2 regions of the Actinoplanes sp. HUAS TT8 genome follow, and region 1 is predicted to be linked to the other one. Evidence: predicted binding sites of a transcription regulator. Region 1 holds the regulator's gene; the other holds the start of a gene.

Region 1 (14,754 bases):
GACCGGCCGGTATCCCCGGATGGCCAGGCCGACCGCGGTGCCGATGATGCCGGCCTCGGCCAGCGGGGTGTCGATGACCCGGTCCTCGCCGAAGTCCTTCTGCAGGCCGTCGGTGATCCGGAAGACGCCGCCGAGCTTGCCGACGTCCTCGCCCATGATGACGACCTTCGGGTCGTTCTCCAGGGCGCGGCGCAGGCCGTGGTTGAGGGCCTTGCCCAGAGTGATCGTCTCGGCCATCAGTGCCCACTCCCCTCGAACGACGCGTGGTACTCGGTGAACGCCTGGCGCTGCGCGTCGATGTCGGGCGAGCCACTGGGATAGACGTGGTCGAACATCGTGACCGGTTGTGGATCGGGCATCGCCAGCACCCGCTCGCGCAGGTCGAGGGCGAGCACCCGGGCCGATTCGTCGACCTCGGCGAAGAAGTCGTCGTCGGCCAGCTGCTGCTTGGTCAGGAACGCCCGGACCCGGGAGATCGGGTCCTTGGCCTTCCAGGACTCGACCTCGGAGGCGATCCGGTACCGCGTCGGGTCGTCCGAGCTGGTGTGGGCGCCCATCCGGTACGTGTACGCCTCGATCAGCGTCGGGCCCTGCCCGTTGCGGGCGTTGTCCAGGGCCGCGCGGGTCACCGCGTAGCTGGCCAGCACGTCGTTGCCGTCGATCCGGATGCCCGGGAAGCCGTAGCCGAGCGCGCGCCGGTACAGCGGGATGCGGGTCTGCCGTTCCAGCGGCTCGGAGATCGCGTACTGGTTGTTCTGGCAGAAGAAGACCATGGGGGCGTTGAACACCCCGGCCCAGACGAACGACTCGTTGACCTCGCCCTGGCTGGTCGCGCCGTCGCCGAAGTAGGCGATCACGGCTTCGCCGTCGGGGGTGCCGGTCTTGCCGTCCATGGTGATGCCCATCGCGTATCCGGTCGCGTGCAGCGTCTGCGAGCCGATCACGATGGTGTAGCTGTTGAACTTGTGTTTGTTCGAGTCCCACCCGCCCTGATCGACGCCGCGGAACAGGCCGAACGGCATGATCGGGTCGATGCCGCGGCAGTACAGCACGCCGTGCTCGCGGTAGGTGGGGAAAGCCATGTCCTGGGTCCGCAGCGCCCGGCCGGAGCCGACCTGAGCCGCCTCCTGACCCAGCAGACTGGCCCACAGGCCCAGCTCGCCCTGCCGTTGCAGGGCGGTCGCCTCGGCGTCGAGCCGGCGAACCGTCACCAGGTCACGGTAGAGCCCGCGGTACTCCTCGTCGGTGAAGTCGACGGAGTACGTGGTCCCGTCCGCGGCGGTGGCGCTGCCGAGGTGTTCGCCGTCGGGCGTGAGCAGCTGGACGAAGCCGCCCGCCGGAGCATCACTGGCCCCGGACGAGGGGGGTGCCGCTGCGGCTTTGCCTTTCGCCATCCGTGTCTCCCTGTATCTCTCTGCGCCCGCGGCGGGTGTTGCCCGTCCACGCGGCGAACCACTGGGGTGGCCGCGCATATGCCGGGTGAGGCTGCCGCGCGACGTTCCGGCGGGACTGTGTCCCGGCCGGGACGGCCCGCCGTTGCCCCGCTGGTCGGAGGAGGCGACGGCGGCGGTGCCGTCGTCTTCATCCTGACAGAGGTAACGACTGCCGCGCGGACCCGTGGATCACGATTAGAGATTTTCTGTTGACGCATCGTTAAGGGTATTTGTCCTGATTAGTAGATTTTGTCCGCTCGCTCTCGTGCGAATACCCCGAGCCCGCCGCTGCCGAACGGCCCATGGGTCGTTCACCCCTTTGACCGAGACGGATCTAGGTTGATCTTTGGTTCGAAAGGGACACCCGCGTGCCGCACCTGCCTGACGACGACGGCTACGAGCCGCCCCTGAAGGTGCTCCGGAAGCGGTTCAACGGCGTCTACCGGGAGGACCACGGTCTCTCCGGTCCGACCAGGCGATACATCCTTCTGGTGGCCATGCTCGTCGCGCTCGCCTCGGTGCCGACGCTCGCCGTGATCACCGCCGGGACCAGCGAGATCGCCGGAGACGATCGCGGTCGCGCGATGGACGCGCCGTTCCTGCCGCCCCCGGTGAGCGGTCCGGTGCGGCCTTCACCCCAAACCAAGGGGCATTCGGCGTACGACTATCCGGCCCGCCCGCCGTCCGTTTCCGATCAGCCATCGACGGTGCCGCCGAGCGTGTTGCCGCCGCCGGCCGACGTCGCCGACCCGATTCCCACGGTTCCCGACCTCCCGTCCGTCCCGGACGAGGATCCGCCGACCACGCCGGTCCACCGGAAGTCCCCTGTGGACGACCGGCCGAAGCCCGCTGGTGAGGGCCGCCCTCCGGCGCGCGTGAAGCCGTTCCCGACCGTGCCCGGATTGCCGGCCGTTCCGGACGACGACTGGGAGTTACCGCTGGCCCGCCGCGCGCCGGCCGGCTACGACGACTCCTCATGGGACAAAACGGATTCTTCAGATAATGCCGATTCCGGTGACGATCCGGACGCCCGGGGCGACGAGACGCCCACGGACTCACCGGACCGGCACGACGACAGCGGTGCGTCCGATGAGGACGACGCCGATCACGACGGCTCCGAGGACCCGGACGCCGGCGACGCCCCGCATCACAAGTGCGCGGCCGCAACCCGTTCCAGCATCTCCGACCGGCCCCGAACCGGTCCGACTCCAGCCGGAGGTCAGCAGGTGACCGAACGCCCGCACAACGTCAACGCCGCCCGGATAGTCGAGTACAGCTACCCCGCCGGCCGTAACGTCCGCCGCTCGATGGCCCAGCCCAGCACCGAGGAGGGCCGGATCACCAACCGCCCCTACCGCGGCCATCACCGCGCCGAGCACACCCAGCACGACGAGGAGACCCCGGCCCGCCAGCGCAGTTCGCGGGTCGGCCGCCACCACCTCGATCACTCCGGCGGCGACCACCACGCCAATCACCGCTGAAAAAACCATCAAGACCGATCAGACGTACGGCCGTCTGACCGCGATCGCCTCGCCCGAACTCAGTCGAGGCGGTCGCGGTTGGCCTGCAGCCAGGCGTCGATCGCCTCGGTGTCGTTGGGGTCGACGCCCTCGGAGATCAGCTGGGCCACCGCCGCGGTCGCCGGGCTGCGCCGCTCACCGGTCGAGTAGAGCCGGACGAACTCCGGCACCAGCTTCTCCACCTCGGCCTCGGTCTCGGCGATGGCGGCCGCCGGCAGCCCGCGCCGCCACGTCGCGTAGGCCGACCAGGCCCGCACGACCCGGGGCAGCATCGCCGCGTCGTCGATGTCCAGCACGGCCCGGCGATGCACCCAGTCCAGCAGGAACAGGCCGGCGACGGCCGGGCTCCAGCGCAGCGGATCCTCGCCGGGCAGCGTGGCCGCGTGATCGAAGAGCAGCTCCAGGCAGAACTGCAGGGACGGCTGATCGGTGTCCGGCCCGGCCAGCCCGGCCCGCGCCGCCTCGGGCGAGGCCAGGAAGTCCCGCAGCAGCTCGGCCGCGGGCGGGCCACTGGGCTCGTCCAGCGGCGGTGTGGTGGCCGCAGGCAGCAGCGCCAGCCGGGCTGCGGCCAGCGCGCGGTCGGTGGCCAGCGAGCCGTCGGCCGGCAGGTCGCTCAGGTCGTCGGTGATCCGCAGGTGCCGGTCGACCTCGTCGCGCAGCAGGCCCGGATCCTCGTCGCGGAACCAGGTCAGCTCGTCGGCCTCGCACACCGTCCGCACCTGGGTGAGGAACTGCTCGCCCGAGGCGGCCACGAACATGTCCTTGACGATGCCGATGTTGTGGTCGACCAGGACCACCACGGCGTGGTCGGGACCGCCGACGACCTCGTCGTAGGCGAACGTCACCAGGTAGGAGGTCTGGTCGCCGTACACATCGCCGTAGGCATGGAAACCGGTCGGCCGGACGCGCCCCAGCTGGCCGGACCACGACGGACCTCGCGTGTCGTGCCCGACCTGGTCGGCGCCGACGGCATCCGGGACCAGAGTGGCGAACACCTCGCGGATCGTCGCGGCCGACGGCTCCGGGCTCTTGCTGGTGGTGGTCAGGAATTCCCCGACGAAGTCGCGGACCGCGGACCCGCGATCGCCCGGGGCGACCGAGTAGACGCTGCCCAGCAGCGCCGTCCCCATCATCTCGGCGTCGAGCGCGCAGTCCAGCTTGATGACGTCGCGGGCCGCGTGCAGCACCGCCTCGTACACGCTCTCGGGTGCCGGCATGCCGCGAGCCTACCGCTCGCGGCATGCTCTTCGAACTACTCCGAACGCACCACGCCGAGCGCCTCGCGGGCCTGCGCGTACGCATTCAGCACCTCACGCACCGGTGCCACCACGTATCCACGGCCCACGTCGGTCACCGCGGCCCGCAACTTCTGCTCGGCCCGGCGTCGCGCCCGCCGCCCGCCGGCCTCGACCAGCGGCTTCAGCAGCAGCCAGAGCAGCAGCCCGGCACCGAGACCGCCGAGCAGCAGCAGGGTCGCCAGCGGCACCGAGCCCACCTCGGGGTCGCCGATCTTCGGCAGGCCGAGCGCGCTCATCGCGTAGCCCAGCACCAGCCAGAGCAGGCCGGCCACGGCCGCGGCGAGCAGGATCCACTGCAACCCGCCGACCAGCCGCCACCAGGCCGGCTTGCGGTCGGCGCCCAGATCGGTGGTGGCGATCGCCCGGTCCAGCGCGTCCGGCAGATCACCGGTCCTCGACCGGGCGGCGGCGTTCAACGCCGGTGCCCACACCTCGGGCAGTGGCGCCGCAGCCCGGGCGGCGACCGCGCGGACGGACAGGCCGACCGCCGACTTCTGGGCGGCGTCGGCCTCGGGCAGCGAGGTCCGCGGCACGACGTCGGTCGACACCCCGTCGGTCTCGACCTTGTCGCCGAGGTGCAGCTTGCGCAGCGGGTCGGGCCGCAGCCGGCGCAGCCCCCGGACCAGCGGCCAGCCGGTGGACGCGGCGGCGTGCTGCCGGTAGGCCGCGGCGGCGGCATCGGCCACCGCGGGCACCCCGGCCGAGGAGGCCAGGGCGTCGGTCAGCTGCCGGACGGTCGCCCGGTCGACCTCGTCCTCGGCGGCCGGTGGGCCCATCATCGCGGCCAGTTCCTCACCGACCACGTCGACGTCGGCGGCCAGCCGGCGCAGCGCGGCCTGCCGCCCGGCGACGGTCGACTCCAGCGCGTCCCGCAGGTCGCCGAGCATGCCGGGTTGCTTGGCCGAGGAGGCCAGCACCGGCGCCTCGGTCAGCCCGTCCTCCTCCAGCAGCCGCCGCAGGTCGGCCAGCACCGCCTCGGTGTCGGTCGCGCTCAGCCGGTCGGCCTGGTTGAGCACCACGATGGTCACGCCGGCGTGCGTGTTGAACTGGGAGAGGTAGGCGCGGTGCAGGATCCGGTCGCCGTACTTCTGCGGGTCGACCACCCAGACGATCTGGTCGACCAGCCCGAGCAGCCGATCCACCTCCAGCTGGTGGGCCTGCTCGACCGAGTCGAAGTCGGGCAGGTCGAGCAGGACCAGGCCGCGCAGCGAGGCCTCGTCGTCGCCGTCCAGCGCGCTCTCCCGCACGAACCGCTGCCGGGGCAGCACGCCGACCCAGTCCAGCAGCCGGTTGGCCGGCTCCAGCGGACCCCAGACGACCGCGTGCGCGGTGCCGGTGGTCGGCCGCCGCACGCCGACCGGCGACAGTTTGAACCGGGCCAGCGCGTTGAACAGGCTCGACTTGCCGCTGCCGGTGCTGCCGGCCAGCGCCACCACGGTGTGGTCCAGCGACAGCGTCAGCCGCCCGCTGGCCCGTTCCACGAGGGTGTGCGCCGTGACCAGCTCGCCGTCCGGCAGGTACGGATCGACGAGCCGGAGGAACCGGGAGAGTCCCTCCAGCCGCCGCGTCAGGTCCTCGGCGTCCACCCGATCGGTGTCACGCACCTTTTCCACCTGACTCATGACCCCGATCCGGTCAACGCGATGTCCTTCCTGGCGCTCTCCACCTCAGCGGCGGCCCGGCGCAACAGTGTGCCGGGTTCGCCGTCCAGGCGCACGGCCGCGGTGCGTTCCGCGTACCGCGCTGCCTCGGCGTCGAGCAGTTCGTCGAAGCGGCCGACCAGTTCGGTACGGGCGCGCGCCGCGAGTGTACGGATGGCCTGGTCCCCGAAGACCGCCTCAAGCACCTTCTGCGCGGCGACGGTGGTGCCGGCGCCGACCGCCACCTCGAGGCCGGTCGGGATGAACGCGGTCGAGGTGAACACCGCGATCATCACGGCCAGGCCGGCGCCGTTCACCGCGTAGGCCGCGCCCCGGGCGACCGAGCGCTTGTCGCCGGCCTCGCGCCGGACCAGGTCGAGCACCCACTTCTGCCAGTCGCGGACCATCCGGTCGGTCCGCTCGGAGAGCGCGGGTGACGGGCTCCTCAGCTCGGGGATCAGCAGCGCCTCGCCGGCCGGGTGCTGCTGCCACGAGATGAAGGCCTGCTCGGCGGCGTCGGTCGCCACCCCGCGCAGCAGGGTGACGAGCTGGGACTCCAGCGCGGTCTGCAGGTTGCGGCTGGGCTCGGGCCGGCCGGTGACGGCCGCGACGAACTTGTCGCGGATCGCGCCGACCCGGGACTCCAGGGTGCGGACGAACTCGCCGGTCCCGACGAATTCCTGCCAGCGGGCCAGCACCTCCCCGCGGAGCAGCCGACCGTCCTGCAGCCCGTCCCGAACGGTCTGTTTGGCCGCCCGGTACGCCGCCTCGACCCGCTCGTCCAGCGCCGTGGCCGCGCGGGACTGGTCCTCGGCCGCCTCGGCCAGGCCGTCGATCGCCGGGACGAGCGCGGCCAGCGCGCCGTTGAGCGTCTGCCGGGCCACCGCGTCCCGGGCCGCCGGATCGGCCGAGAGCTGGGCGAACCACTGCTGCATGGGCTGGATCGCCGGAGCCGGGAGCATGCCCCGGGTGTCCAGCTCGGTCTCCGGCAGCACGAACAGCGGTGCCGAGCCGAGATCGTGCTCGGTCAGCATCTCGCCCAGGTGCGCGGAGATCTCGGCGGCCGCGTCCAGCGGCACCCGGTCCAGCACCAGGGCGATCACCGTGCCGCGCAGGCGGGCGGTCTTGAGCAGCTCCCAGGGCACGGCGTCGGCGTAGCGCGCGGCCGTGGTGACGAACAACCACAGGTCGGCCGCGGCCAGCAGCTGGGCGGCGAGCTTGCGGTTGTGGTCGACCACCGAGTCGACGTCCGGCGCGTCCAGCAGGGCGACGCCGGGGCCGATGCCGCGGGCGCCGATCACCTGCAACGAGTTCGGATCGTCGCTGGTCTTGACGGTGCGGACCAGCCCGGGCAGCAGATGCGGCTGCTCGAACCAGCCCAGGTTCTCCGGGTGCGCGACCAGGACCGGTGAGCGGGTGGTCGGGCGCAACACGCCGGCCGTCGTCACCGCCTCCTGGATCAGGCTGTTGACCAGCGTGGACTTGCCGGCGCCGGTGGAGCCGCCGACCACCACGAGCAGCGGCGCGTCGAGCCGGGCCAGGCGGGGGAGCAGATAGTCGTCGAGTTGGGCGAGCAGGGCAGAGCCGACGCGGCGAGCCTCCTCGGCGGAGGGCAGCACCAACGGGTACGAAACCCGGCCGAGTGCGGTGTGCAATCGGTTGAGTGCCGCCACGAGCCTGCCCACGGCGGGTGGGGGTGCGACCGGTGCGGTGATGCCGTTCTCCTTGTTCGACGGACGGGTCAGGCCGGACCCCGTACGATCAACAATGTCTGCTCGCGCCGGGCCGGCGCCTGCGACAGCCGTGCTGACCTGGAATTTCTTGTCTGTTTCGGCGGGGTCGGCGGATAAGGCCTGTCGCCCGCCCGCCTCTCCGTGCGTCGTCACGGATAAAGCGTGCACGATCTATCCAGGGCGAGCAACGGGTACCGGTATGCCGTGACCGGACAGGTATAGAGGTGTTTTCGCTTGGTGCGGGCGTTCAGCGCTCGACTTGCGTGACTCCGGCTCAACTTCGATTTGACGGTGTGCAGACCCGTGGCATCATTGAGTCGGCTCCACTCAACCCTGTACGAAGCTCTGCCTGTTCGGAGCTCAGCCCAGTTTCGAAGCGAGGAACACCATGGCACGTGCGGTCGGCATCGACCTCGGCACCACGAACTCCTGCGTCAGCGTTCTGGAAGGAGGCGAGCCCACCGTCATCGCCAACGCGGAGGGCTCCCGGACGACGCCGTCGATCGTGGCCTTCGCCCGCAATGGCGAGGTGCTCGTCGGCGAGGTCGCCAAGCGTCAGGCGGTGACCAACCCGGACCGGACCATTCGTTCGGTCAAGCGGGAGGTCGGCACGAACTGGTCGATCGACATCGACGGTAAGAAGTACACCCCGCAGGAGATCTCCGCGCGGGTGCTGATGAAGCTCAAGCGCGACGCCGAGGCGTACCTGGGTGAGCAGATCGCGGATGCGGTCATCACCGTCCCGGCGTACTTCAACGACGCGCAGCGCCAGGCCACGAAGGAGGCCGGCGAGATCGCCGGTCTGAACGTCCTGCGGATCGTGAACGAGCCGACCGCGGCCGCTCTCGCCTACGGCCTGGACAAGGGCTCCAAGGAGCAGACCGTCCTCGTCTTCGACCTGGGCGGCGGCACGTTCGACGTCTCCCTGCTGGAGCTGGGCGACGGGGTCATCGAGGTCAAGTCGACCTCCGGTGACAACCACCTCGGTGGTGACGACTGGGACCAGCGGATCATCGACCACCTGGTCAAGACGTTCCGCGGCGAGCACGGCATCGACCTGTCCCAGGACAAGATGGCCCTGCAGCGTCTGCGTGAGGCCGCCGAGAAGGCCAAGATCGAGCTTTCCGCGGCGACCACCACCAGCATCAACCTGCCCTACATCACCGCCGGGGCGAACGGTCCGCTGCACCTGGACACCTCGCTGTCCCGGGCCGAGTTCCAGCGCATGACGCAGGACCTGCTCGACCGTTGCAAGGGCCCGTTCGAGTCCGCGATCAAGGACGCCGACGTCAAGCTCTCCGACATCGACCACGTCATCCTGGTCGGCGGCTCGACGCGTATGCCGGCCGTGACCGAGCTGGTCCAGAGCCTGATCGGCCGCGAGCCGAACAAGGGCGTCAACCCGGACGAGGTCGTCGCCGTCGGCGCCGCGCTGCAGGCCGGTGTGCTCAAGGGCGAGGTCAAGGACGTCCTGCTGCTCGATGTCACCCCGCTCTCGCTGGGCATCGAGACCAAGGGCGGCATCATGCACAAGCTGGTGGAGCGCAACACCACCATCCCGGCGCACCGCTCCGAGGTCTACACCACGGCTGACGACAACCAGCCCTCCGTGCTGATCCAGGTGTACCAGGGTGAGCGCGAGATGGCGGCGTACAACAAGAAGCTCGGCACCTTCGAGCTCAGCGGTATCGCGCCGGCCCCGCGTGGCGTCCCGCAGATCGAGGTCTCCTTCGACATCGACGCGAACGGCATCGTGCACGTGTCCGCCAAGGACCTGGGCACGGGCAAGGAGCAGAAGATGACGATCACCGGTGGCTCCGCGCTGCCGAAGGAAGACATCGAGCGCATGATGCGCGACGCCGAGTCGCACGCCGACGACGACAAGAAGCGGCGTGAGGACGCGGAGTCCCGCAACCTGGCCGAGCAGCTCCAGTGGCAGACCGAGAAGTTCCTGGCCGAGAGCGGCGACAAGCTGCCCGAGGAGAGCAAGAACAAGATCGGCGAGGCGCTCGGCGAGCTGCGTGGCGCGCTCGGCGGCACCGACATCGAGAAGATCAAGGAGGCCCACGAGCGGCTGTCCTCGGTCTCTCAGGAGGCCGGCTCGCTGCTCTACTCGCAGGGTGAGGCTCCGCAGGCCGGCCCGGCCGGCGCGGGTGCTCCCGGTGGCGCCACCGGCGCCGGTCCGGCCGCGGGCGGCGACGACGTCGTGGACGCCGAGATCGTGGAGGACGACAAGAAGTGAGCGCCAAGGACGACGAGAACGACGGTCCGGCGGCCGAGCGGGAAGTCATCCAGGGCGAGATCGACCCGACGACCGAAGAGACCCCCAAGAAGAAGCGCGGCGCACACCGCGCACCTGACGAGGAGGAACCTGCTCCGGTGGTCGAGGAGGCCAAGCCCGCTCTCGGCGCTGAGTTGTCAGCACTGCGTGGCGAGCTCGACGAGCGGACCCATGACCTGCAGCGGGTGACGGCGGAGTACGCCAACTACCGCAAGCGGGTCGACCGTGACCGGGGCGCGGCCGCCGAGCAGACGACCGGTGCGGTGCTCACCGCGCTGCTGCCGGTGCTCGACGACATCGACCGGGCTCGCGAGCACGGTGACCTGGTCGGGCCGTTCGCCTCGGTGGCGGAACAGCTCACCGCGGTGACCGGCAAGCTCGGCCTGGTCGCGTTCGGGGAGAAGGGCGACCCGTTCGACCCCAACCGTCATGAGGCGGTCGCGCACCAGACGTCGGCCGACGTCACGGAGGCGACCTGCGTCGAGGTGATGCGCCGTGGCTACACGCTGGGCGAGCGGCTGCTCCGCCCGGCGATGGTCGCCGTCGCCGATCCGGAGTGAGTTTCCGTTTCGGTCCCGCCCGCCGGTTCGCCGGCGGGCGGGACCTCACCCGTAAGTTGAGGAGGGAGGCCGAGTGAGCTCGAAGGACTGGCTCGAGAAGGACTTCTACGCCGTTCTCGGCGTGGGCAAGTCCGCCTCAACCGACGAGATCAAGAAGGCGTACCGGAAGCTCGCCCGCGACCTGCACCCCGACCGCAACCCGGACAACAAGGAGGCGGAAGAGAAGTTCAAGGCCGCCTCCGAGGCGTACGACGTGCTCGCCGACGACAAGAAGCGCAAAGAGTACGACGAGATGCGCTCCCTGTTCGGCTCCGGCGCGTTCCGCCGCGGTGCGGGCCGGCCCGGTGCCGGTGGTGCCCAGTTCGACCCGTCCGACCTGTTCGGCGGGTTCAGCGGGGCGGGCGCGGGCGGTGGTGGCGCCGATCGCCGGTTCGGTGGCACCGGCTTCTCCGACATCTTCAGCTCGATCTTCTCCGGTGGCGGCAACGCCCCCGGTGGTCCGGCCGGGCGGCGCGGCCCGCAGCGCGGCCGGGACGTGGAGACCGAGGTGACGCTGGACTTCGCGCAGGCCGTGCGGGGCACCACGCTCCCGCTGACCCTGCGCACCCCGGGGGCCTGCGACACCTGTCACGGCAGCGGGGCCAAGCCCGGCACCACGCCACGCTCGTGTCCGAAGTGCCAGGGCACCGGCCTGATCTCCAGCAACCAGGGTTCGTTCAGCTTCTCCGAGCCGTGCCGGGACTGCCAGGGTTCGGGCAGCATCGTGGACGAGAAGTGCCCGGAGTGCCGGGGCAGCGGTGGCGTCACCAAGAGCCGGACGATCAATGTCCGGTTCCCGGCCGGCGTCGCCGACGGTCAGCGGATCCGGCTGTCCGGCCGCGGCGAGCCGGGCGATCGGGGTGGTCCCGCCGGTGACCTGTACGTGCAGGTCAAGGTGCGTCCCGACGACCTGTTCGGGCGCAGCGGGGACGACCTCACGCTCACCGTCCCGATCACCGTGGCCGAGGCCGTCCTCGGTACCGACCTGCGGGTGCCCACCCTGGACAACCCGGTCACGCTGCGGGTCCCGGCGGGAACGCCGAGCGGCCGCAAGCTGCGCGCCCGGGGCAAGGGCGTGGCCCGTAAGGAGGGGCAGTCGGGCGACCTGATCGTCACCGTCGAGGTGCAGATCCCGTCCGGCGTCAGCGGCGAGGCCCGCGACGCGCTGGAGAGCTTTGCCAAACTCACCCCGCCGGCCGGGCGGGAACGGCTCGAGGCGCGGCTGCGCAAGACCGGCTAGGGACTTTCCGGAGGTGGCACATGTATGAAGAGATCAGCATCTCGGTGGAACAGGCCTCCGACGCGAAGGTCCTGATCATCTCGGTGGCCGCCCGGCTCGCCGGGATGCACCCGCAGACGCTCCGGCAGTACGACCGGCTCGGCCTGGTGCAGCCGGGCCGTGCCGGTGGTGGTGGCCGTCGATACAGCGAGCGGGACGTCGCCCTGCTCCGCGAGGTGCAGAAGCTCAGCCAGGAGGAGGGCGTCAACCTGGCCGGCATCAAACGGATCATCGGGCTGGAGCAACTCGTCGGCGACCTGCAGCACCGGATCGCCGAGCTGGAGGATCAGGTCGAGGCCGCCTACGCGCGGGTCGCTCAGCTGGAGTCGATGAATCCGTACGCGAGCAGGGGTGATCTTGTTCGTCAGGAGACGCACTCGACCGCTCTCGTGGTGTGGCGCCCGCGCCGCTCCCCGGACAAGTGAACGGGGGTTCTCCGAAGCCGGAGAACCCCCGTTACTGCTTGTAGTGACCGACTGATTACCGTCGGTTGAAGAGGCCGAGCCGGCGCGGGTTGCGCACCAGGCCGCCCTCCATCCAGTCGTGGTGGTCGAACAACTCGGGCCGGGTCATCAGGACCCGGCAGTTGTGCGCCCAGATCTGCATCGGCTCGTCGCCGACCTGCTCGGCACGCTCCATGAACTTCTTGAGCCGCCGTTTGCGCTGGCTGGAAGCGTTCTGTCGAACGCCGTCGGCCGCGTAGATGTACATACAGTGCTGCGCGAACCGGCGGGCCGGGCACTGCCGGTCCATGGCCAGTTCGAACAGGGTTGGGCCGAGCACGTCGCCGGAGATCAGGAGATCCCAGTCCTTCGGCATCGCGCTCAGTGGCACCGCCTCGGGGTGGTACGCCCATGCCTCCAGCTCGGCCGGCCGGGGATCGACCGGGTTACCGAACCCGAAGAAAGTCGCCTCTCGCACAGTCAACGCCGCCGCCTAAATTCACCCGTTCGTACCGCGACGGGAATCACACCATCCGTCGCACGTGTCGAACGTCCCAATACAGAGAGTCGTCGCGGCGCAACGGTAGCGCGATCAACGAGTGAACGGAAGTGTCAAGAGTTCACATTCAGATACTGGACAGTAACTTTTGGCTCGGTTCAAAGTTGCCGTGAAAGTAAGGTAGATCACTCGGCGCTGGGCAGCGGTTTTGCTGTGGAGCGTTGTGCTGCCATGCGGCGGCGGACCAGATTCTTGAACCACGTGTAGTCCGCGAGACGGGCGAGCATGGGCCCGGAGATGACGGTGATCAAGACGTACGCGGTGGCCAGCGGCGCGAGTCGCGGCTCCACCCCGGACCCGACCGCGAGCCCGGCGATGACCACCGAGAACTCGCCGCGTGGGGTGAGCGCGAGCCCGGCTCGTAACCGTCCCGGCAGGGCGATGCCGGCCCGCCGCGCGGCCAGGTACCCGGTTGCGATCTTGGTCAGCATGGTCAGCACGGCCAGGCCCAGCGCCGGGAGCAGCACCGGCGGCATGTCCGCGGGGTCGGTGGAGAGCCCGAAGAAGACGAAGAACACGGCCGCGAACAGGTCCCGCAGCGGCGAGAGCATCTCGGTGGCGTGGTGCGCGACCGGCCCGGAGAGCGCGATCCCGACCAGGAACGCGCCGACCGCCTCGGAGACCTTCAGCTCGGCGGCCACCCCGGCCACGAACAGGGTCAGCCCGAGGACGCTGAGCAGCAGCGCCTCTGGGTCCTTGACCGACATGAACCGGCTGATCGGGCCGCTGTACCGGATCGCCACCACCAGCACGGCGATCACCGTGACGACCGCGACGCCGAGCGTGCTCAGACCCCCGATCAGTCCCACCCCGGCCAGCACGGCGGTGGCGATCGGCAGGTAGAAGGCCATCGCCAGGTCCTCGATGACCAGCACCGACAGAATCACCGGGGTCTCCCGGTTACCGAGCCGGCCCAGGTCACCCAGCACCTTGGCGATCACCCCGGACGACGAGACCCAGGTGATCCCGGCCAGCACCAGCGCGGCCTTCACGTCCCAGCCCAGCAGCAGCGCGAACAGGGCGCCGGGCACGGCGTTCAGCAGCATGTCGAAGACACCGGCGGGCGCGGCCGAGCGCAGGTTGCCGACCAGTTCGTCGGCCGAGTACTCCAACCCGAGCATGACCAGGAGCAGGATCACCCCGATCTGTGCGCCGATCCCGATGAACTCCTCGCTGGCCGAGAGCGGGATCAGGCCACCCTGCCCGAACGCCAGCCCGGCCAGCAGGTAGAGCGGAATCGGCGAGAGACCGAACCGGCGCCCGGCCCGGCCGAGCATGCCGAGGCCGAACAGGAGCGCACCGATCTCGATCAACAGGACGGTGGTGTGGTGCACGTGCGTCAGCCGGCGGTGTCGCCGGCCAGGATGGCGGTGACACCGTCCAGGCCCTCGCGCGTGCCGACGGCGACTACCACATCGTTCGCCTCGAACTGGAAGGACGGCCCGGGGGAGGGGATCACCTCGCGGTCGCGCAGCACGGCCACGATCGACGCGCTGGTGCGGGTGCGGGCGCGGGTGTCGCCGAGATGGCGGCCGACGAACGGCGAACCGGCCGGCAGCGCGATCTGCTCGGTGAGCAGCCCGGCCGCCTGCTGACGCAGCCCGGCCAGCTGACCCAGCATCAGCGACGCGCCGAGCACGTCGGCCAGCGCCTCCGCCTCGTCGTCGGTCAGCGGGATCGAGGCCAGACAGGCATCCGGGTCGTCGACGTCGTAGAGCACCAGGTCACGACGGCCGTTGCGGTGCGAGACCACACCGACGGTCCGCCCTGAGGACGTCACCAGATCGTGTCGGACGCCGATTCCCGGCAGCGGAGTCTGTTCCACCCGTACGCGCACGATCACCACGTTAGCCCGCGGACAGTGACTTTCGTCGCAACCGTCAGACGTTCCCCGTCTTGATCTCCGGGATCGGCTCGGTCGCCGCCCGGGCCGGCGGCCTGGCCACCAGCAGCAGGAGAAGACCAAGAA
Region 2 (14,754 bases), 5.2 Mb from region 1:
CCTCGGGTCGGCGCGCGTGCTCACCCGGGCCGGCCTGCGCGAAGAAGGCCGCATGCGGGACCACCTGCTGGTCCGGGGTGCCTGGCGCGACTCGCTCCTGTTCGCCGCCCTCGCCCCGGCGACCTCAGCGGTCTGAGCGGCGCATTTCTCACGGCCGGCGGCGGTTGCGGAGTGTGCGGAAGACCAGGCCGCAGGCGTCGAGGCAGTGGGCCAGGACCACATCGGCGGCGAGCAGTTCGGCCGTGGTGAACACGAAGGCCTCCCGGTCGACCCGCTCGACCGTGACGGTGAACGCGGCGGCGGCCAAGGTCTCCTCGAGGAGGTCGCTGCCGTCCGGGGCGGACAGGTCGAACCAGATCAGGGCCTCGTCACCGAAGGACAGTCCCCACTCGATGCCGTCCTTCGTGCCGACACTCACCGAATGCGACAGGTACTCCAGCTCCGGGGCCCGCGGCAGGCGCGCGAGGGCGCCGGCCACGACAGGCCGCCCGGCCAGCGCCTCAGCCTCGTAGAAATGCCAGCCCTGACCGCTCCGCCGCGGCGTGACACCGTCCACCGCGTAGGCCGGGCGCGACCGTCGAAACCAGCTCATCGACTCACTATCGGGGATTCGACCGCAGACTATCGACCGGGCCCGGCGCGGAGGTGGGCGGCGTGCAGGGCGAGGGCCGACGGCAAGCGCCCGTGGCGCTCGACGATCTCGTCCAGCGGCTGCTGCGGCAGCCCGCTCAGGTGGCGTCTGAGCAGCTCACGGGCGTCGTGCAACCCGGGCCGGCCGACGTGCAGCAGGTGGGCGCCGTCGCGGGCGGCCAGCTCGACCAGGGGGTGGCGGCTGGTGATCAGGACCAGGCTCGCCGGGGAGGCGGGCAGCAGCGGCCGCACCTGGTCGGCGTCGCGGGCGTCGTCGAGCAGGATCAGCACGCGCCCGGTCGCGGTCAGGCTGCGGAACAATCCGACCTGCGCGCCGTCGGTGTCGGGGATCTCGTGACCGGGGACGCCCAGCCCGTGCAGCAGGGAACGCAGCGGTTCGGCGCCGCGCAGGTCCAGGTGGAGCTGGCCGTCGCCGAAACCGCCGGCCACGGTGCGGGCGAAGTGGACGGCCAGGGCCGACTTGCCGACACCGGCCGGCCCGTGAAGCGCGATCACCCGCGGCCCGGGCTCGTCGGACAGTCGGCCCAGGGTGGCCAGTTCGTCCTGGCGCCCGGTGAAGAACCGCAGGCCGGCCGGCAGCTGCGCCGGTCGTGGCCCGCCGGCGGCCGGTCGCCGGACATTCTGGCCGAGGACCTGCCGGAACGCCTCCTGCAGGTCGGGGCCCGGGTCGATGCCCAGGTCGTCGGCGAGCCGGCCGCGGATCGCGCGGTAGACGCCGAGCGCCTCGGCCTGGTGACCGGCCGCGGCCAGGGCGGTCATCACGCTCGCGTGGATCAGCTCGTTGAGCGGGTCCATCTCGGCCGCCCGCCGCAGCGGTGCCAGCAGGCGGCCCGGCCGGCCGAGGCGGCCCGCGACGTCGGCGGCGGCCAGCACCGCGTCGAGGAACTCGCCGTCCAGGCCGGCGAACGTGGTCCGGGCCGCGGGCGTACCGGCCAGACCGTCGCCGGCGTGACCGCGGCCGAGCCGTAGCGCCTCGGTGTAGTGGTCGAGGGCGGCGTCCAGTTCGCCGCGACCCGCGCGGGCCTTGGCCTGCGCGACCAGTTGCCGGAAACGCAGCAGGTCGAGGCCGCCGGGGGCGGCCGTGAAACGGTAGCCGTTGCCCTGTCGCGCGATGAACGCGCCGGTCGCCCGGGGCGGCAGTCCGGGTTCGAGCAGGCGGCGCAGGGCACCGACATACTTGTGGATGATGTTGACGGCGCTCGGGGGTGCGTGGGCGCCCCAGAGCAGGTCGGTCAGCTCGGCGACGCTGACCGGGTTGCCCTCGTGGGCCAGCAGCAGCGCCAGCAGGCACTGTTGCTGATGTGGGCCGGCGTCGACCTCGGCGTTGTCCCGCCAGACCCGGAGGGGCCCGAGGATCCGCAGGTGAACCGGAACATCCATGCCCCCGAACCTAGGGTCCGGGCACCTGCCTCAGATTACGTCGGATGACGTAACCACACCGGCAGGCGGCTCGTACCGGGACGGGCCGCCTGCCGGTCGGGACGGTCAGACCTCGATGTGCGAGCCCATGATGACCGTACGGTCGCGGGGCAGCCCGAAATACTCGGCCGCGTCCGCGGTGATGTACGAGGTGGCGATGAACAGCCGCTTGCGCCACGGCGCCATCGAATGGGTGGCTCCGACCCGCAGCTCGATCTTCGACAGGAAGTACGAGGCCCGGTCCAGCTCCAGTTGTCCCTCGGTGGTCGCGGGCAGCAGCTGCCGCAGCGCGGCCGGCACGTCGGGCGTCTCCATGTAGCCGAAGCGGGCGATCACGTAGATGATCCCGTCGTCCTCGTAGCCGAGATCGTCCACCGTGATCCGCTCCTCGGCCGCGACCCGGGGCACCGGCTCGGTGGTCAGCGACATGATCACGACGTTCTCGTGGCGGACGTGGTTGTGTTCCACGTTGGCCCGCAAGGCCAGGGGAGCGGTCTGCGTGCCCCGGTTCAGGAAGATCGCCGTACCGGGCACCCGCTGGATCGTCGAGGTGTCGTGGTGCAGTTCGTCGACGAACTCGCGCAGCGACCCCTCCCGCCGGTCGCGCTCCTCGGTGACGATCTTGCGGCCGCGCTGCCACGTCGTCATCAGCGTGAACGCGGTCAGCGCGATTAGCAGCGGCAGCCACGCGCCGTGGGCCAGCTTGGTCAGGTTGGCCGCCACGAACAGCAGGTCGACCGCGAGCAGGATCGCCGCGCCCCCGGACAGCACCCACAGCGGCGTCTTCCACCGGCCGTGCGCGACGTAGAAGAACACCAGCGTCGTGATCGTGATCGTGCCGGTCACGGCCATGCCGAACGCGTAGGCCAGCGCGGCCGAGCTGCGGAAGGCGAAGACCAGGGTCAACACCGAGAACATCAGGAGCCAGTTGATCCACGGTACGTAGATCTGCCCGGCCGACGACTCGGAGGTGTGCACGATCCGCAGCCGCGGCAGGTAGCCCAGCTGCGCGGCCTGCGACGCCACCGAGTACGCCCCGGTGATCACCGCCTGCGACGCGATGACCGTCGCCGCGGTCGCCAGCAGCACCATCGGAATCCGGGCCCAACCGGGCACGAGCAGGAAGAACGGGCTGCTGATGTGGGCCGGGTCGTCCAGGATCAGCGCACCCTGCCCGAGGTAGCTGAGCGTGCTCGCCGGCAGCACCAGCCCGAGCCAGCCACGGACGATCGAGCGCCGCCCGAAGTGCCCCATGTCGGCGTAGATGGCCTCGGCCCCGGTGACCGCCAGCACGATCGCGGCCAGCGCGAAGAACGCGATGCCGAAATGCCCGGTCAAAAAACTTATCGCGTACGTCGGGGAGAGCGCCTTGAGAATCGCCGGGTTGCCCACGATGCCGGTCACGCCGGCCGCGCCGATGGACACGAACCAGAGGATCATCACCGGCCCGAAGACCCGGCCGACCGCCGCCGTGCCCCGGCGCTGCACCAGGAACAGCGCCACGATGATGACCGCCGTGATCGGCACCACGAACTCGCCCAGGGACGGCTCGACCACCTTGATGCCCTCGACCGCGGACAGCACCGAGATGGCCGGGGTGATCATGCTGTCGCCGAAGAACAGCGACGCCCCGAAGATGCCCACACCGGCCAGGGCCATGGCCCGACGGCGTCCACGCTTGGCGCTCCAGCGCCGCAGCAACGCGATGAGCGCCATGATGCCGCCCTCACCGTCGTTGTCGACGCGCATGGCCAGCAGCACGTACGTGACCGTCACGATGATCATCACGGACCAGAAGATCAGCGACACCACGCCGAACACGTTGTCCGTGCTCACCGGCACCGGGTGCGGATCCTCCGGGTTGAACACGGTCTGCAGGGTGTAGATGGGACTGGTCCCGATGTCACCGAAGACCACGCCCAGCGCGCCGACGATCACGGCGAGGCGCACGGAGTCCCGTACGCCGGAATGGCCTGGATTTTTGGGTTCGGACTCGCTCTGGCTCTCGGCCACGGCGGTCCCCTTTCACGCGCGCGGCATCAACGCGCGTGACCATACCGCCGAACCCGCGACCCGCAGTGGATCACTGCCGCGTTTCGTGGTCCGCGCCACCGGCGTTGTTCGCTGGCAGTGAACGCCGGAAGAAGCCGGGCCGGTTCACGGTTGAGCCGACCGTACTCAACTCCTCGGAGGTTCCCGGTGACCAGCAAACGACTTCCCGTGTTGTTCCTCGACGACATCGTCCTGCTCCCCGGCATGGTCGTGCCGGTCGAGCTCGACGAGAAGGCCCAGGCGGCCGTCGACGCCGCCCGGACCGCGGCCGGCTCCGAGCTCCTGATCGCACCGCGGCTGGAGGACCGCTACGCCTCGTACGGCGTGGTCGCCACCGTCGTGCAGGTCGGCAAGTTCCGGGGCGGCTCGCCCGCCGCCGTCCTCCGGACCGGCGTGCGCGCCCGCATCGGCAGCGGCGTGACCGGCCCCGGCGCGGCCCTGTGGGTCGAAGCCGACCCGGTGACGCCCGAAACCCCCGGCGACCAGGCCGTCGAGCTGGCCGCCGAATACAAGAAGCTGGTCGTCTCGGTCCTGCAGCGCCGCGAGGCCTGGCAGGTGCTCGACTCGGTCAGCGCCATCGACGACCCCGGTGACCTGGCCGACACCGCCGGCTGGGCGCCTTACCTGTCCAACGACCGCAAGCGCGAGCTGCTGGAGACGCCCGACGTCGAGGCCCGGCTGCGGCTGCTCATCGACTGGACCAAGGACTTCCTCGCGGAGTCCGAGGTCAACGACAAGATCGAGACCGATGTACGGGAGTCGGTCGAGAAGCGCAACCGCGAATACCTGCTCCGCGAGCAGCTCAAGGCCATCCGTAAGGAGCTCGGCGAGGGCGAGGCCGACGGCACCGACGACTACCGCGCCAAGGTCGAGGGTGCTCAGCTGCCCGACGCCGTCCGCGAGGCCGCGCTGCGCGAGGTCGACAAGCTGGAACGGGCCGGCGACCAGAACCCGGAGGCGGGCTGGATCCGCACCTGGCTCGACACCGTCCTCGACCTGCCCTGGTCGGTCCGCACCACCGACAACACCGACCTGGAAGCGGCCCGGGCCGTCCTCGACACCGACCACCACGGCTTGGACGAGGTCAAGGAACGCATCGTCGAATACCTGGGCGTCCGCGCCCGGCGCGAGTCGCGCGGCCTGGAAACCGTCGGCGGACGCGGCTCCGGCGCGGTGATCCTGCTGGCCGGCCCGCCCGGAGTCGGCAAGACCTCGCTCGGCGAATCCGTCGCCCGCACCCTGGGCCGCAAGTTCGTCCGCGTCGCCCTCGGCGGCGTGCGCGACGAGGCCGAGATCCGCGGCCACCGCCGTACCTATGTCGGTGCCCTGCCCGGACGCATCGTCCGCGCCATCCGCGAATCCGGTTCGATGAACCCGGTCGTCCTGCTCGACGAGGTCGACAAGGTCGGCAGCGACTACCGCGGCGACCCGGCCGCGGCCCTGCTGGAGGTCCTGGACCCGGCGCAGAACCACACGTTCCGCGACCACTACCTGGACCTGGACCTCGACCTGTCCGACGTCCTGTTCATCGCCACCGCGAACACCCTGGAGACGATCCCGCAGGCGCTGTTCGACCGCATGGAACTCATCGCCATCGACGGCTACACCGAGAACGACAAGGTCGCCATCGCCCGCGACTTCCTGGTGCCCCGCCAGCTGGAGCGCGCCGCCCTCTCCGAGGGCGAGGTGACGGTCACCGAGGAGGCTCTGCGGGAGATCGCCGCCAATTACACCCGAGAGGCGGGCGTACGGTCGTTCGAGCGCCTGCTGGCCAAGGCGTTCCGCAAGGCCGCCCTGGGCACCCTCCCGGCCACCGTCGACGCCGCCGACCTGAAAGACCTGATCGGACGCCCCCGCTTCACCCCGGAATCGGCCGAACGCACGGCCGTCCCCGGCGTCGCCACCGGCCTGGCGGTGACCGGCATGGGCGGTGACGTCCTCTACATCGAGGCGTCCCTGCTCCCCGGCGACAAGGGCGGCCTGTCGGTGACCGGCCAGCTCGGCGACGTGATGAAGGAGTCCGCGCAGATCGCCCTCTCCTACGTCCGCGCCCACGCCGGTGAGCTGGGAATCTCCCCGGAACAGCTCGACCACCCCATCCACCTGCACGTCCCCGCCGGCGCCGTCCCCAAGGACGGCCCGTCGGCCGGCGTCACCATGACCACGGCCCTGGTGTCGCTGCTGCTCGGCCGCAACGTCCGGGCCGAGGTCGGCATGACCGGCGAGGTCTCCCTGACCGGTCGCGTCCTCCCGATCGGCGGCGTGAAGCAGAAGCTGCTCGCCGCCCAGCGGGCAGGTCTCACGGAGGTCTACATCCCCCACCGCAACGAGCCCGACCTGGACGACGTCCCGGCCGACGTCCTGTCCGCCCTCACCGTCCACGTCGTCTCCGACGTCCGCGACATCCTGAACACCGCGCTGGAGCAGGTCGCCGTCGGCGCCCCCGCTGCCGCCTGACCCCATCACCCACGAACCCCCGGCCAACTGCCCATGAAGCAGTTGGCCGGGGGTTCGTGCTGTGAACAACCTTCTGACCTGCCGTACGGCCGGCCCTTCCGGCCACAGCGGACAGACCTCCTCGGGGCGTTGGCGACACGTGGTAGCCGTGGCCGTTCAAGGGATACCGACCGATGACAGAGGGTTGTAGCTTGACCACGTACTGTGCATCCGGAACGAGGAGGTCCGAGTGCTGGACGCCACTGGTCCTCGTCGTCTCCACGCCTATGTTGTTCTGGGCGCTGCACCGATCGTCGTAGCGGCCGGCAGTTGGCTGACGAACGTCCTCACCTCCGGTTGGAATCCCTGGCTGTTCGCAGCTCTGGCCGCGGTCGTCGGGATGTCCTCGTTCCTCACCGTGGCGGCTGAGCGGCATTACCGGCCGCCGGAAACGGTCACGACCGCGAGCCCGGCGCCTCAGGCGCTCTCGCGCCCGTCGGCCTGGCTCGACGTCCCGCCGCGGAGCCGCCACTTCACCGGCCGGGACGAGTTGCTCGCCACCCTCGGTCGGGTCGGCGCGGAGGAGACCCGTGGCCTGACCGCGATCGTCCCGCATGCGCTCTACGGTCTCGGCGGTGTGGGCAAGACTCATCTCGCCATCGAGTACGCCCACCGGAACCGCGACAGGTACGACCTGGTGGCGTGGATCCCGGCCGAGCAGCCCGCGTTGATGCGATCCGCCTTTCTCCGTATCGCCGCCGCCATGGGCCTGCCGGAGTCCGACGATCTGGAGCAGACCGTCGAGCTGGTTCGCGGCGGGCTGCAACGAGGTACTCCGTTCCGCAGCTGGCTGATCGTCTTCGACAACGCCGAGGAGCCGGTCACTCTGCGGCCGTACCTTCCCGAGCCGGCGCCACCGCACTCGGCGGGCCGGGTGCTGATCACCTCGCGAGACCGCACCTGGTCCAGTCTGGCCGACACCATCGAGGTCGAGGTGCTGCACCGCCACGAGAGTGTGGCCCTGCTCCGGAAGCGAAACCCGAACGTCAGCGACACGGACGCGACGACCCTCGCCGAACGACTCGGCGACCTGCCGTTGGCTCTGGAGCAGGCGTCGGCGTGGATCGACGCATCGGGCATGCGGATCAGCGATTACCTGCGCCTGCTTTCCGAGCACACCCAGGAGCTGCTGGGCGCCAACCGCCCGGCCGACTATCCCACCTCGGTGGCCGCGACCTGGGGCGTGGCCCTGGACCGGCTGTCCACGACCGACCCGGTCGCCGTCGAGTTGCTGGAGTTGAGTGCGTTTCTGGGGCCCGAGCCGATCGACCGTCGGTTGCTCGGGTTCGGCGGCGAGGTCGAGGCGCTGACCATGCTGAAGGCGGTTCTGGTCGACCCGATGCGGCTCGACCGGGCGATGGCCCACATCGGGAAACTGTCGCTCGTCAAGTTCGACTCGGCACGCGGCACCATCCAGCTCCATCGGCTCGTCCGGGCGGTCATCCGCGCTCGGCTCAGCCCTGAGCAACGGGAGCGGCTCGGGACGGCAGCGCAGATGTTGCTCGCTGCGGCGGATGCGTCGGTGCCGGACACCACCGGTGCGGAGAGCTGGTGGATCCACGCGATGATCACGCCGCACCTGCGGTACACCGGCTGCCTGGCCAGCGCCGACGGCCGGATCCAGGAACTCGTCCTGCGGCACCTGAACTACCTGTACGCCCGGCGCGACACGGAGAGCTGCCAGCAGCTGGCCGAGAAGGCCTCGGCCGCCTGGACGAAACGACTGGGTCCCGGACACGCCAATACCCTGCACGCGTCGGTGTTGCTGGCCACTGCTGCCCGCGAGCTGGGGCGTACCGACTTCTCGAAGAGGCTGCTGGAGGAGGTCCTCGGCCGGGCCCGGCGCACGCTGGGCGAATCCCACCCGGTCACACTCCGGGCAGCCAACAGCTACGGCGCCGACCTGCGCCTGATCGGCGACTACCGGCGGGCCCATCAGCTGGACCTGGTCAACCTTGACCAACACCAGGCGGTGTACGGCCCGGCCGATGCCCGGACCTTTCAGATGACCCACAACGTGGCAGTGGATCTCCGCAGCCTGGGGCGTTTCGCCGAGGCCCTGGCGCTGGACGAGAAGAACCGGTCCCTGCTCCGGCGGACGTGCGGTGTCGACGACCTGAGAACCATCTACTCCGGGATGGCCTGTGTCCTTGATCTTTACTATCTCGGTCGATACCAGGAGGCGCTCACGCAGGCGCAATCCGTCGCGGCCGAAATGACCGGGCTGGTCGGTTCGCTGTCCCGGCACCCGTTGCTGGAATCGCGGATCCAGGCGATCGTGCTGGCCGCGGCCGGGCAGAGCGGCCCGGCCGAAGAACTGAGTCAGCAGATCCTCGACAAGTACCGGACCATACACGGTTATCGTCACCCGCAGACCCTGGCGATGGCGATGACCGCCGCGAACATCGTGCGACATCACCGGCCGCGGATGGCGCTCAGCCTGGCCAACGCCACGCTGGCACAACACGAGAAAACATACGGCGGTGAACATCCCGCGACCATCGTTGCGCTGATCAATACCGCGGCGGCCGAGCGGATCAACGGCGAGCACGCGGAGGCGTCCCGGCACGACGACCAGGCTCTGCGGCTGGCCGACGACGTGTTCGGCGCGGAGCACTGGATCACACTCTGCGCCCGACAGGGGCGGGCGATCAATCGTTCGATCGCGGGGGACCACGGCACGTCCTACCACCTGATGAATCAGGTCTATCAGGCCGCGGTCGCGCTTCACGGCGCCGACCATCCCTACACCCTGACCTGCGCGGCCAACCTGGTGAAAGCGGCCGGGCGGGCCAAGCGGCACGGCGCCGCCCAACCACTGCGCGCCCAGCTGAGTCGTCGGCTGGCCCAGGGAGACGGCGGCAATGCCGTGCTGCTGCGGAGGCTGCGCGATCGCGAGTGGGTCGAATTCCCGGTCGAACTACCGCCGTATTGAGGCTTTCTCTCACGCCGGTGCATGCCCGTTACTGAGCGGCGTCACCAGGGCCAGAGAAGGTCTCCAGCTGGGCGAGGATTCCGGTGGCGGCCAGGACTTCGCGGACCTCGCCGTCGCTCTCGTCGAACTCGGAATGGCTCAGGTCGAGGTGTCGGAGAGCCGGGAACAGGGCCGGCGTCAACTCCTCCAACTGCAGGACCGGGCATTCCGTGCCGAACACGTCCGAGCGGATCTCCAGCTGCAGCGAGATCAGGGCTGGCGTGGCCGTCGGGAAGATGGAGCCGTCGGAGAACAGGGCTCCCCGCAACCGCAGGGAGGTCAGGGTCGGGCTGATGATGTCGTCGAACAGCAGGCCGCCGGACGCGGTCAACGAGGTCAGTGCGGGCAGGGCCGCCCACATGCCGTTGGCCGAGTCGTCGGCGAAGCCCTGTTGCAGACGGCTCAACGGGTCGAACGTGTCGCCGGTCGAGGTTTTCACGTCCTCGAACAGGTATTCGAAGTCGTGTCCGAAGTGCAGCGACGTCAACCGCGGGCGCCGGTGGGCCGCGATGGCTTCGGCCGCCGCGAGCGCTGACTGATGAAAGTCGGTCAGGTGCAGTTCGAGCCGCTGGAGCCCGGCCGACGCGGGGTCGACGAGCAGTGCCGTGATCAGCTCCGATTCCCGGTGTCCGGGACCGGACGCCGTCAGACGGAACACCGCCTCGCTGCCGTCGGGGTTCAGGCGCCAGGAATCGTCGCTACTGATCATCGCCGCATCCTAGGTAGCGGGTCACCATCGTCACCAGTTGGTCCTCCAGGCGCTGCGACTCCACCGGCGACGGGGCCGCCATCAGCGTGTGCGTGACCAGCTCGACGGTTGTGACGATCACGCGCAGGGCGGTGTCCAGGTCGTCCAGGCGCACCTCGGGACGGCCGGTCAGGAGATCGCGTAATTCGGTCGCGCGCTTACGGTCGTACCGGGAAATCTTGTCCAAAAGATCTTGGGAGAGGGGCGCCTCCTCGACCATCATGCGCAGCAGTCGGGGGTCGACGCGGTGGTGCTCGACGGTCCGGTGGACGATCCGCCGGATGGCCTCGGGCAGGCTCAGCCCGGTGGTGTCGGGCGGCGGCTCGGTGTCGTCGATGTGCTGCAGCAGCAGTTCGGCCAGGATCGCGTCCTTGTTCGGGAAGTACTGGTAGAGCGAGCCGACCGACACGCGGGCCTGCTCGGCGATGCGGTTGGTGGTGCCGGCGGCGTAACCGTACTCGGTGAAAACGTGAGCAGCGGCGGTCAGGATCCGATGCCGGGTCAGCTCGGCGCGAACCTGTCGAGGCCTGCGACGTGGCTCGGAGCGTTGGGGCACGGTCGTCTCCCGGGGGCCGGCGAAAGCGAGTACCGAAAAGCTGAAACTTTGCTCAGAATATAGTGATGAGCAGCAGAAATACACTGGCGACGGTGGGTCAGGTCGAGGCGGTGGTGGGGCGGCCCAACCCGCTGGTCAACCTGAAGCAGGTCGATCGGCTCGACGACGGTTGTGTCGCGGTGCTGGCGCATTCGCCGATCGCCGGTTTCGGCTACCTGGACGCGGCGGGGGATCGGCGGGCCACGTTCGTCGGCGGGACGCCCGGGTTCGTCCGGGTCCACTCGCCGCGGCGGATCTCCTTCGAGCTGACCGAGGCGGAACCGATCACCGGTGGAGTCTCGTTCGTCTTCCTGCTGCCGGGCATCGGGGAGACGCTGCGCCTCAACGGCGTCGTGACCGATCAGGAACGGTCACGGTTGCAGGTGGACGTTCGGGAGGCGTACGTCCACTGCGCCCGCTGCATCATCCGCTCCCAGCTCTGGGAGCGCCGAACGACAAGGCTGAACCGGGTAGATGTCCGGAACGCCCTGGAGGCCATGCCGTTCTTCGTCGTCACCTCGGGCGACGCGAACGGTGGCAGCGACACCAGCCCCCGCGGCGATCAGCCCGGTTTTGTCCGCATGCTCGACGACAAGACGATCGCCATCCCGGACCGCAAGGGCAACCAGCGCGCCGACACCCTGCACAACCTGCTCCAGGACGACCGGATCGCGCTGGCCGCCCTGCTGCCCGGCCGCAGCGAGATCCTCCGCCTGCACGGCACCGCGACGATCACCGACGACCCTGATCTTCTTCGGACCATGGCGCTGCGCGGCATGGCCCCGCACGCCGCCCTGATCATCCGGATCGCCGACGCCGAGGTAGCCACCGATCCCGCCGTCGCCGACCTGTGGAGCGCGCGGGTCGACCCCGGCGCCGTGCCCGATCTGAACGTCCTGGCCGCCCGGCATGCCGCCGCCAACGCGGCCGGCCCGACCGGTGTCCTGCTCCGGGGTCTGGCCCGCGTGGCGCGCCCGTTCAGCCGTCTGATGGGCGCGATGCTGCGATCCCAGGTCCGCAAGGAAGGCTATGCGCCGGGCCGGCCGGGCGACGCGCGCTCATCCCGGGAGATGACGATTGCCGACGTACGGCGTGAGACCCCGCACGCCGTGACCCTGGTCCTGGAAGACCCGGAACGCCCGATCGACTTCCGTCCCGGCCAGTTCTTCACCCTGATCACCGAGATCGACGGCCGTCCCGTCCGCCGGGCCTACTCGGCCTGCTCGGCGCCCGGCACCGGCCGGCTGGAGGTCACCGTCAAGCGGGTCGACGGCGGTGTCTTCTCCACCCACGCCGACCGGGTGCTGCGCCGGGGCGACCGGATCACGGTCCGCGGCCCGTCCGGCCACCTCCCGGCCCCCACCGGTGACCTGTTCATGGTCGCCGCGGGCAGCGGCGTCACCCCGATGATCAGCATCATCCGGGCGGTGCTGGCCGGGCCGGGCACGAGCCGGCTGGCCCTGCTCTACGGCAACCGGGACGAGACGAGCATCTTGTTCGCGGCCGATCTCGACCGTCTGCGGCGCGACCACCCGGAGCGCCTGACCGTGACCCACCAGCTGACCCGGCCCGGACCGCAGTGGTCCGGCGACCGCGGCCGGCTCGACGCCGGCAGCGTGCGGAAGTGGCTGGACCGGGCCGGCCCGTCACCGGCGGCGACGTACCTGCTCTGCGGCCCGGACCCGGTCATGGCAACGGCCGCGGACGTGCTCACCGAGCGCGGGATTCCGGCCGGCCGCGTCCACCGCGAGAGCTACACCAGCGCGGTGACGACCCCTGCCGGGACCGGGCCGCACCCGATGACCGTCGAGGACGACGGCCACCTGGTGGCGACCGTGACCGTCGAACCCGGCCAGACGCTGCTGTCGGCCGGGCTGGCGGCGGGCGCTCCCATGCCGTACTCGTGCACGGTGGGTAATTGCGGCGAGTGCGTGGTGCGTCTGCGCACCGGCGAGGTCGCGATGAGCGAACCCCACTGCCTGACCGTCGAGCAGCGGGCCGCCGGCTACGTGCTGACGTGTGTCGGGCAGCCGCTCAGCGCGGTCGCGGTCGACCTCGCCGACCCGGCCTAGGCACTCGATCGGACGGTGGACGTGCGGGCCACGGGGGTCCGCCCCCGCCGCGCGAACCCCCGGCCGGCCGGGCGGGCCCCCGGCGTCCGGGTGGTGTCCGCGGCGCGGTTCACGGTCCGGCGCAGGCTCGGGTGGCGGGTCTCCCACGCCTCCCGCACCCGGACCGGCAGATGCAGGTCCCGCCACACCCGGCGCAGCATGGCCGGGTTGATCAGGTCCTCCACCTCGCCGCACCCGGCCGCCTCGCACAGGACCTGCTCGTAGGCGTGCCGCAACTGCGCGGGATCCTCCAGGTCGTAGCGACGGCGGCTGGCGTGCCCACAGGCCATGTGATGCGGGACCTCCAGCACGCCGAGGCTGTTGCCGTGCAGATCGTCGATCCGGTCAGGGACAGCTGGAGCCCGGTGTGCCGCGCTACGATCCCGGCGGCCGTCACGGGTGGCGACGTACGACATGTCCTACAGGCTAGGTCGCCCCGGGCCCGCCTTCCCCCATGTCGCGGCCACCTGTGACCGCAGTTCACGGCTGTGCCGGATGGGACACCGCGACCTCGCGGGTTTCAGATCAAACCCTGGAAGACCGATTCGACGTACGTTCGTCTGGCCGTGACGTCGCGGGTGGAGAGCAGGTAGCGGGTCCAGGCGTGGTGTTCGTGCGCGACCGCGGCGAACTCCCACACGCACATCACGCCGCGGTGGGGTGCCGGCGCCATCGGCTCGAACGGTTCCGGCTTCCGGGCGTCCTTGACGTAGACCGACTCCCACATCTCGTTGTCGCCGCGCCACGTGCACACCAGCAGCAGGTGCACGTGTTCGCCGGACAGGTGGTGGATGGCGAAACCGAGGTCCCCGGCGATCGGCAGCCGCCCGGTGCCGACCTCACCGGCCAGGAAGGCGCGCGCCTCGGCCGACCGTTCCGGGGCGATGGCCTGGTCGGGGCGGCACAGGTCGTACCACTTGAGAATCGTGCTCGGCAGCAGCAGCGGGTCGCCGGGCGTGACCTGCTTGGTCACGTGCCGGTAGCCGGCGTCGACGACGTTGCCCACGGCCGCCAGACGCTCGTCGGTGATGGTCATGCGCGCATTCTGGGCGGCTACCCCTGACATCTTCTGTCAGGGGGCTCGGGCAGACTCAGGTCTGTGCGTGCCAGCCGACTGCTGTCCCTGCTGATGCTGCTGCAGAACCGGGGGCGCCTGAGCGCGACCCAGCTCGCGGCCGAACTGGGCGTGAGTGTGCGGACGATCTACCGGGACGTGGAGGCGCTGGCCGCGGCCGGTGTGCCGGTCTACGCCGAGCAGGGGCCGGACGGGGGCTACCAGCTGCTCGACGGCTATCGGACCCGGCTGACCGGGCTGACCGCGGACGAGGCCGAGTCGCTGTTCCTGAGCGGGCTGACGCAGCCGGCGGCCGAGCTCGGGCTGGGCGCGCAGCTGGCCGCGGCCGAGCTGAAGCTGACGGCGGCGCTGCCGACGCCGTACCGGGAGGCGTCGACGCGGATCCGGCAACGGTTCCACCTGGACACTCCGGGGTGGTACCGGGAGCCGGACGCGGTGCCGCACCTGGTCACGCTGGCCGACGCGCTCTGGCGGGACCGGACCGTCGAGGTGCGGTATCGACGCTGGTCGCCCACACCCGGCGAGGTGACCCGGCGGCTCGACCCGCTGGGTCTCGTCCTCAAGGCCGGCGTCTGGTACTTGGTCGCCGCCGGTCGGAGCGGGCCGCGCACCTACCGGGTCTCGTCGATCGTG

What was found. The regulator HspR, encoded in region 1, represses chaperone genes until heat shock. The targets are predictions, from matches to a motif close to TTGAGTNNNNNNNACTCAA.
Region 2: lon (endopeptidase La) is a predicted target of HspR. The motif match lies at 4,234-4,252, and genes of this name have one in related genera.

The regions. Positions count from the first base shown of each region.
Region 1 is NZ_CP195646.1:9,156,189-9,170,942, reverse strand. It holds gene ACSHV8_RS40785 (alpha-ketoacid dehydrogenase subunit beta) at 1-240, opposite strand, end outside; gene pdhA (pyruvate dehydrogenase (acetyl-transferring) E1 component subunit alpha) at 237-1,394, opposite strand; gene ACSHV8_RS40775 (hypothetical protein) at 1,802-2,914, shown strand; gene ACSHV8_RS40770 (hypothetical protein) at 2,974-4,170, opposite strand; gene ACSHV8_RS40765 (GTPase family protein) at 4,206-5,873, opposite strand; gene ACSHV8_RS40760 (ABC transporter) at 5,870-7,636, opposite strand; gene dnaK (molecular chaperone DnaK) at 8,013-9,866, shown strand; gene grpE (nucleotide exchange factor GrpE) at 9,863-10,465, shown strand; gene dnaJ (molecular chaperone DnaJ) at 10,539-11,744, shown strand; gene ACSHV8_RS40740 (heat shock protein transcriptional repressor HspR) at 11,765-12,208, shown strand; gene ACSHV8_RS40735 (hypothetical protein) at 12,264-12,710, opposite strand; gene ACSHV8_RS40730 (cation:proton antiporter) at 12,911-14,119, opposite strand; gene ACSHV8_RS40725 (cation:proton antiporter regulatory subunit) at 14,125-14,622, opposite strand; gene ACSHV8_RS40720 (sugar efflux transporter) at 14,666-14,754, opposite strand, start outside.
Region 2 is NZ_CP195646.1:3,912,032-3,926,785, reverse strand. It holds gene ACSHV8_RS17830 (GNAT family N-acetyltransferase) at 1-136, shown strand, start outside; gene ACSHV8_RS17825 (hypothetical protein) at 149-592, opposite strand; gene ACSHV8_RS17820 (BTAD domain-containing putative transcriptional regulator) at 622-2,031, opposite strand; gene ACSHV8_RS17815 (potassium transporter Kup) at 2,137-4,083, opposite strand; gene lon (endopeptidase La) at 4,327-6,579, shown strand; gene fxsT (FxSxx-COOH system tetratricopeptide repeat protein) at 6,809-9,553, shown strand; gene ACSHV8_RS17800 (hypothetical protein) at 9,582-10,301, opposite strand; gene ACSHV8_RS17795 (TetR/AcrR family transcriptional regulator) at 10,291-10,896, opposite strand; gene ACSHV8_RS17790 (2Fe-2S iron-sulfur cluster-binding protein) at 10,962-13,007, shown strand; gene ACSHV8_RS17785 (hypothetical protein) at 13,004-13,462, opposite strand; gene ACSHV8_RS17780 (hypothetical protein) at 13,567-14,082, opposite strand; gene ACSHV8_RS17775 (helix-turn-helix transcriptional regulator) at 14,146-14,754, shown strand, end outside.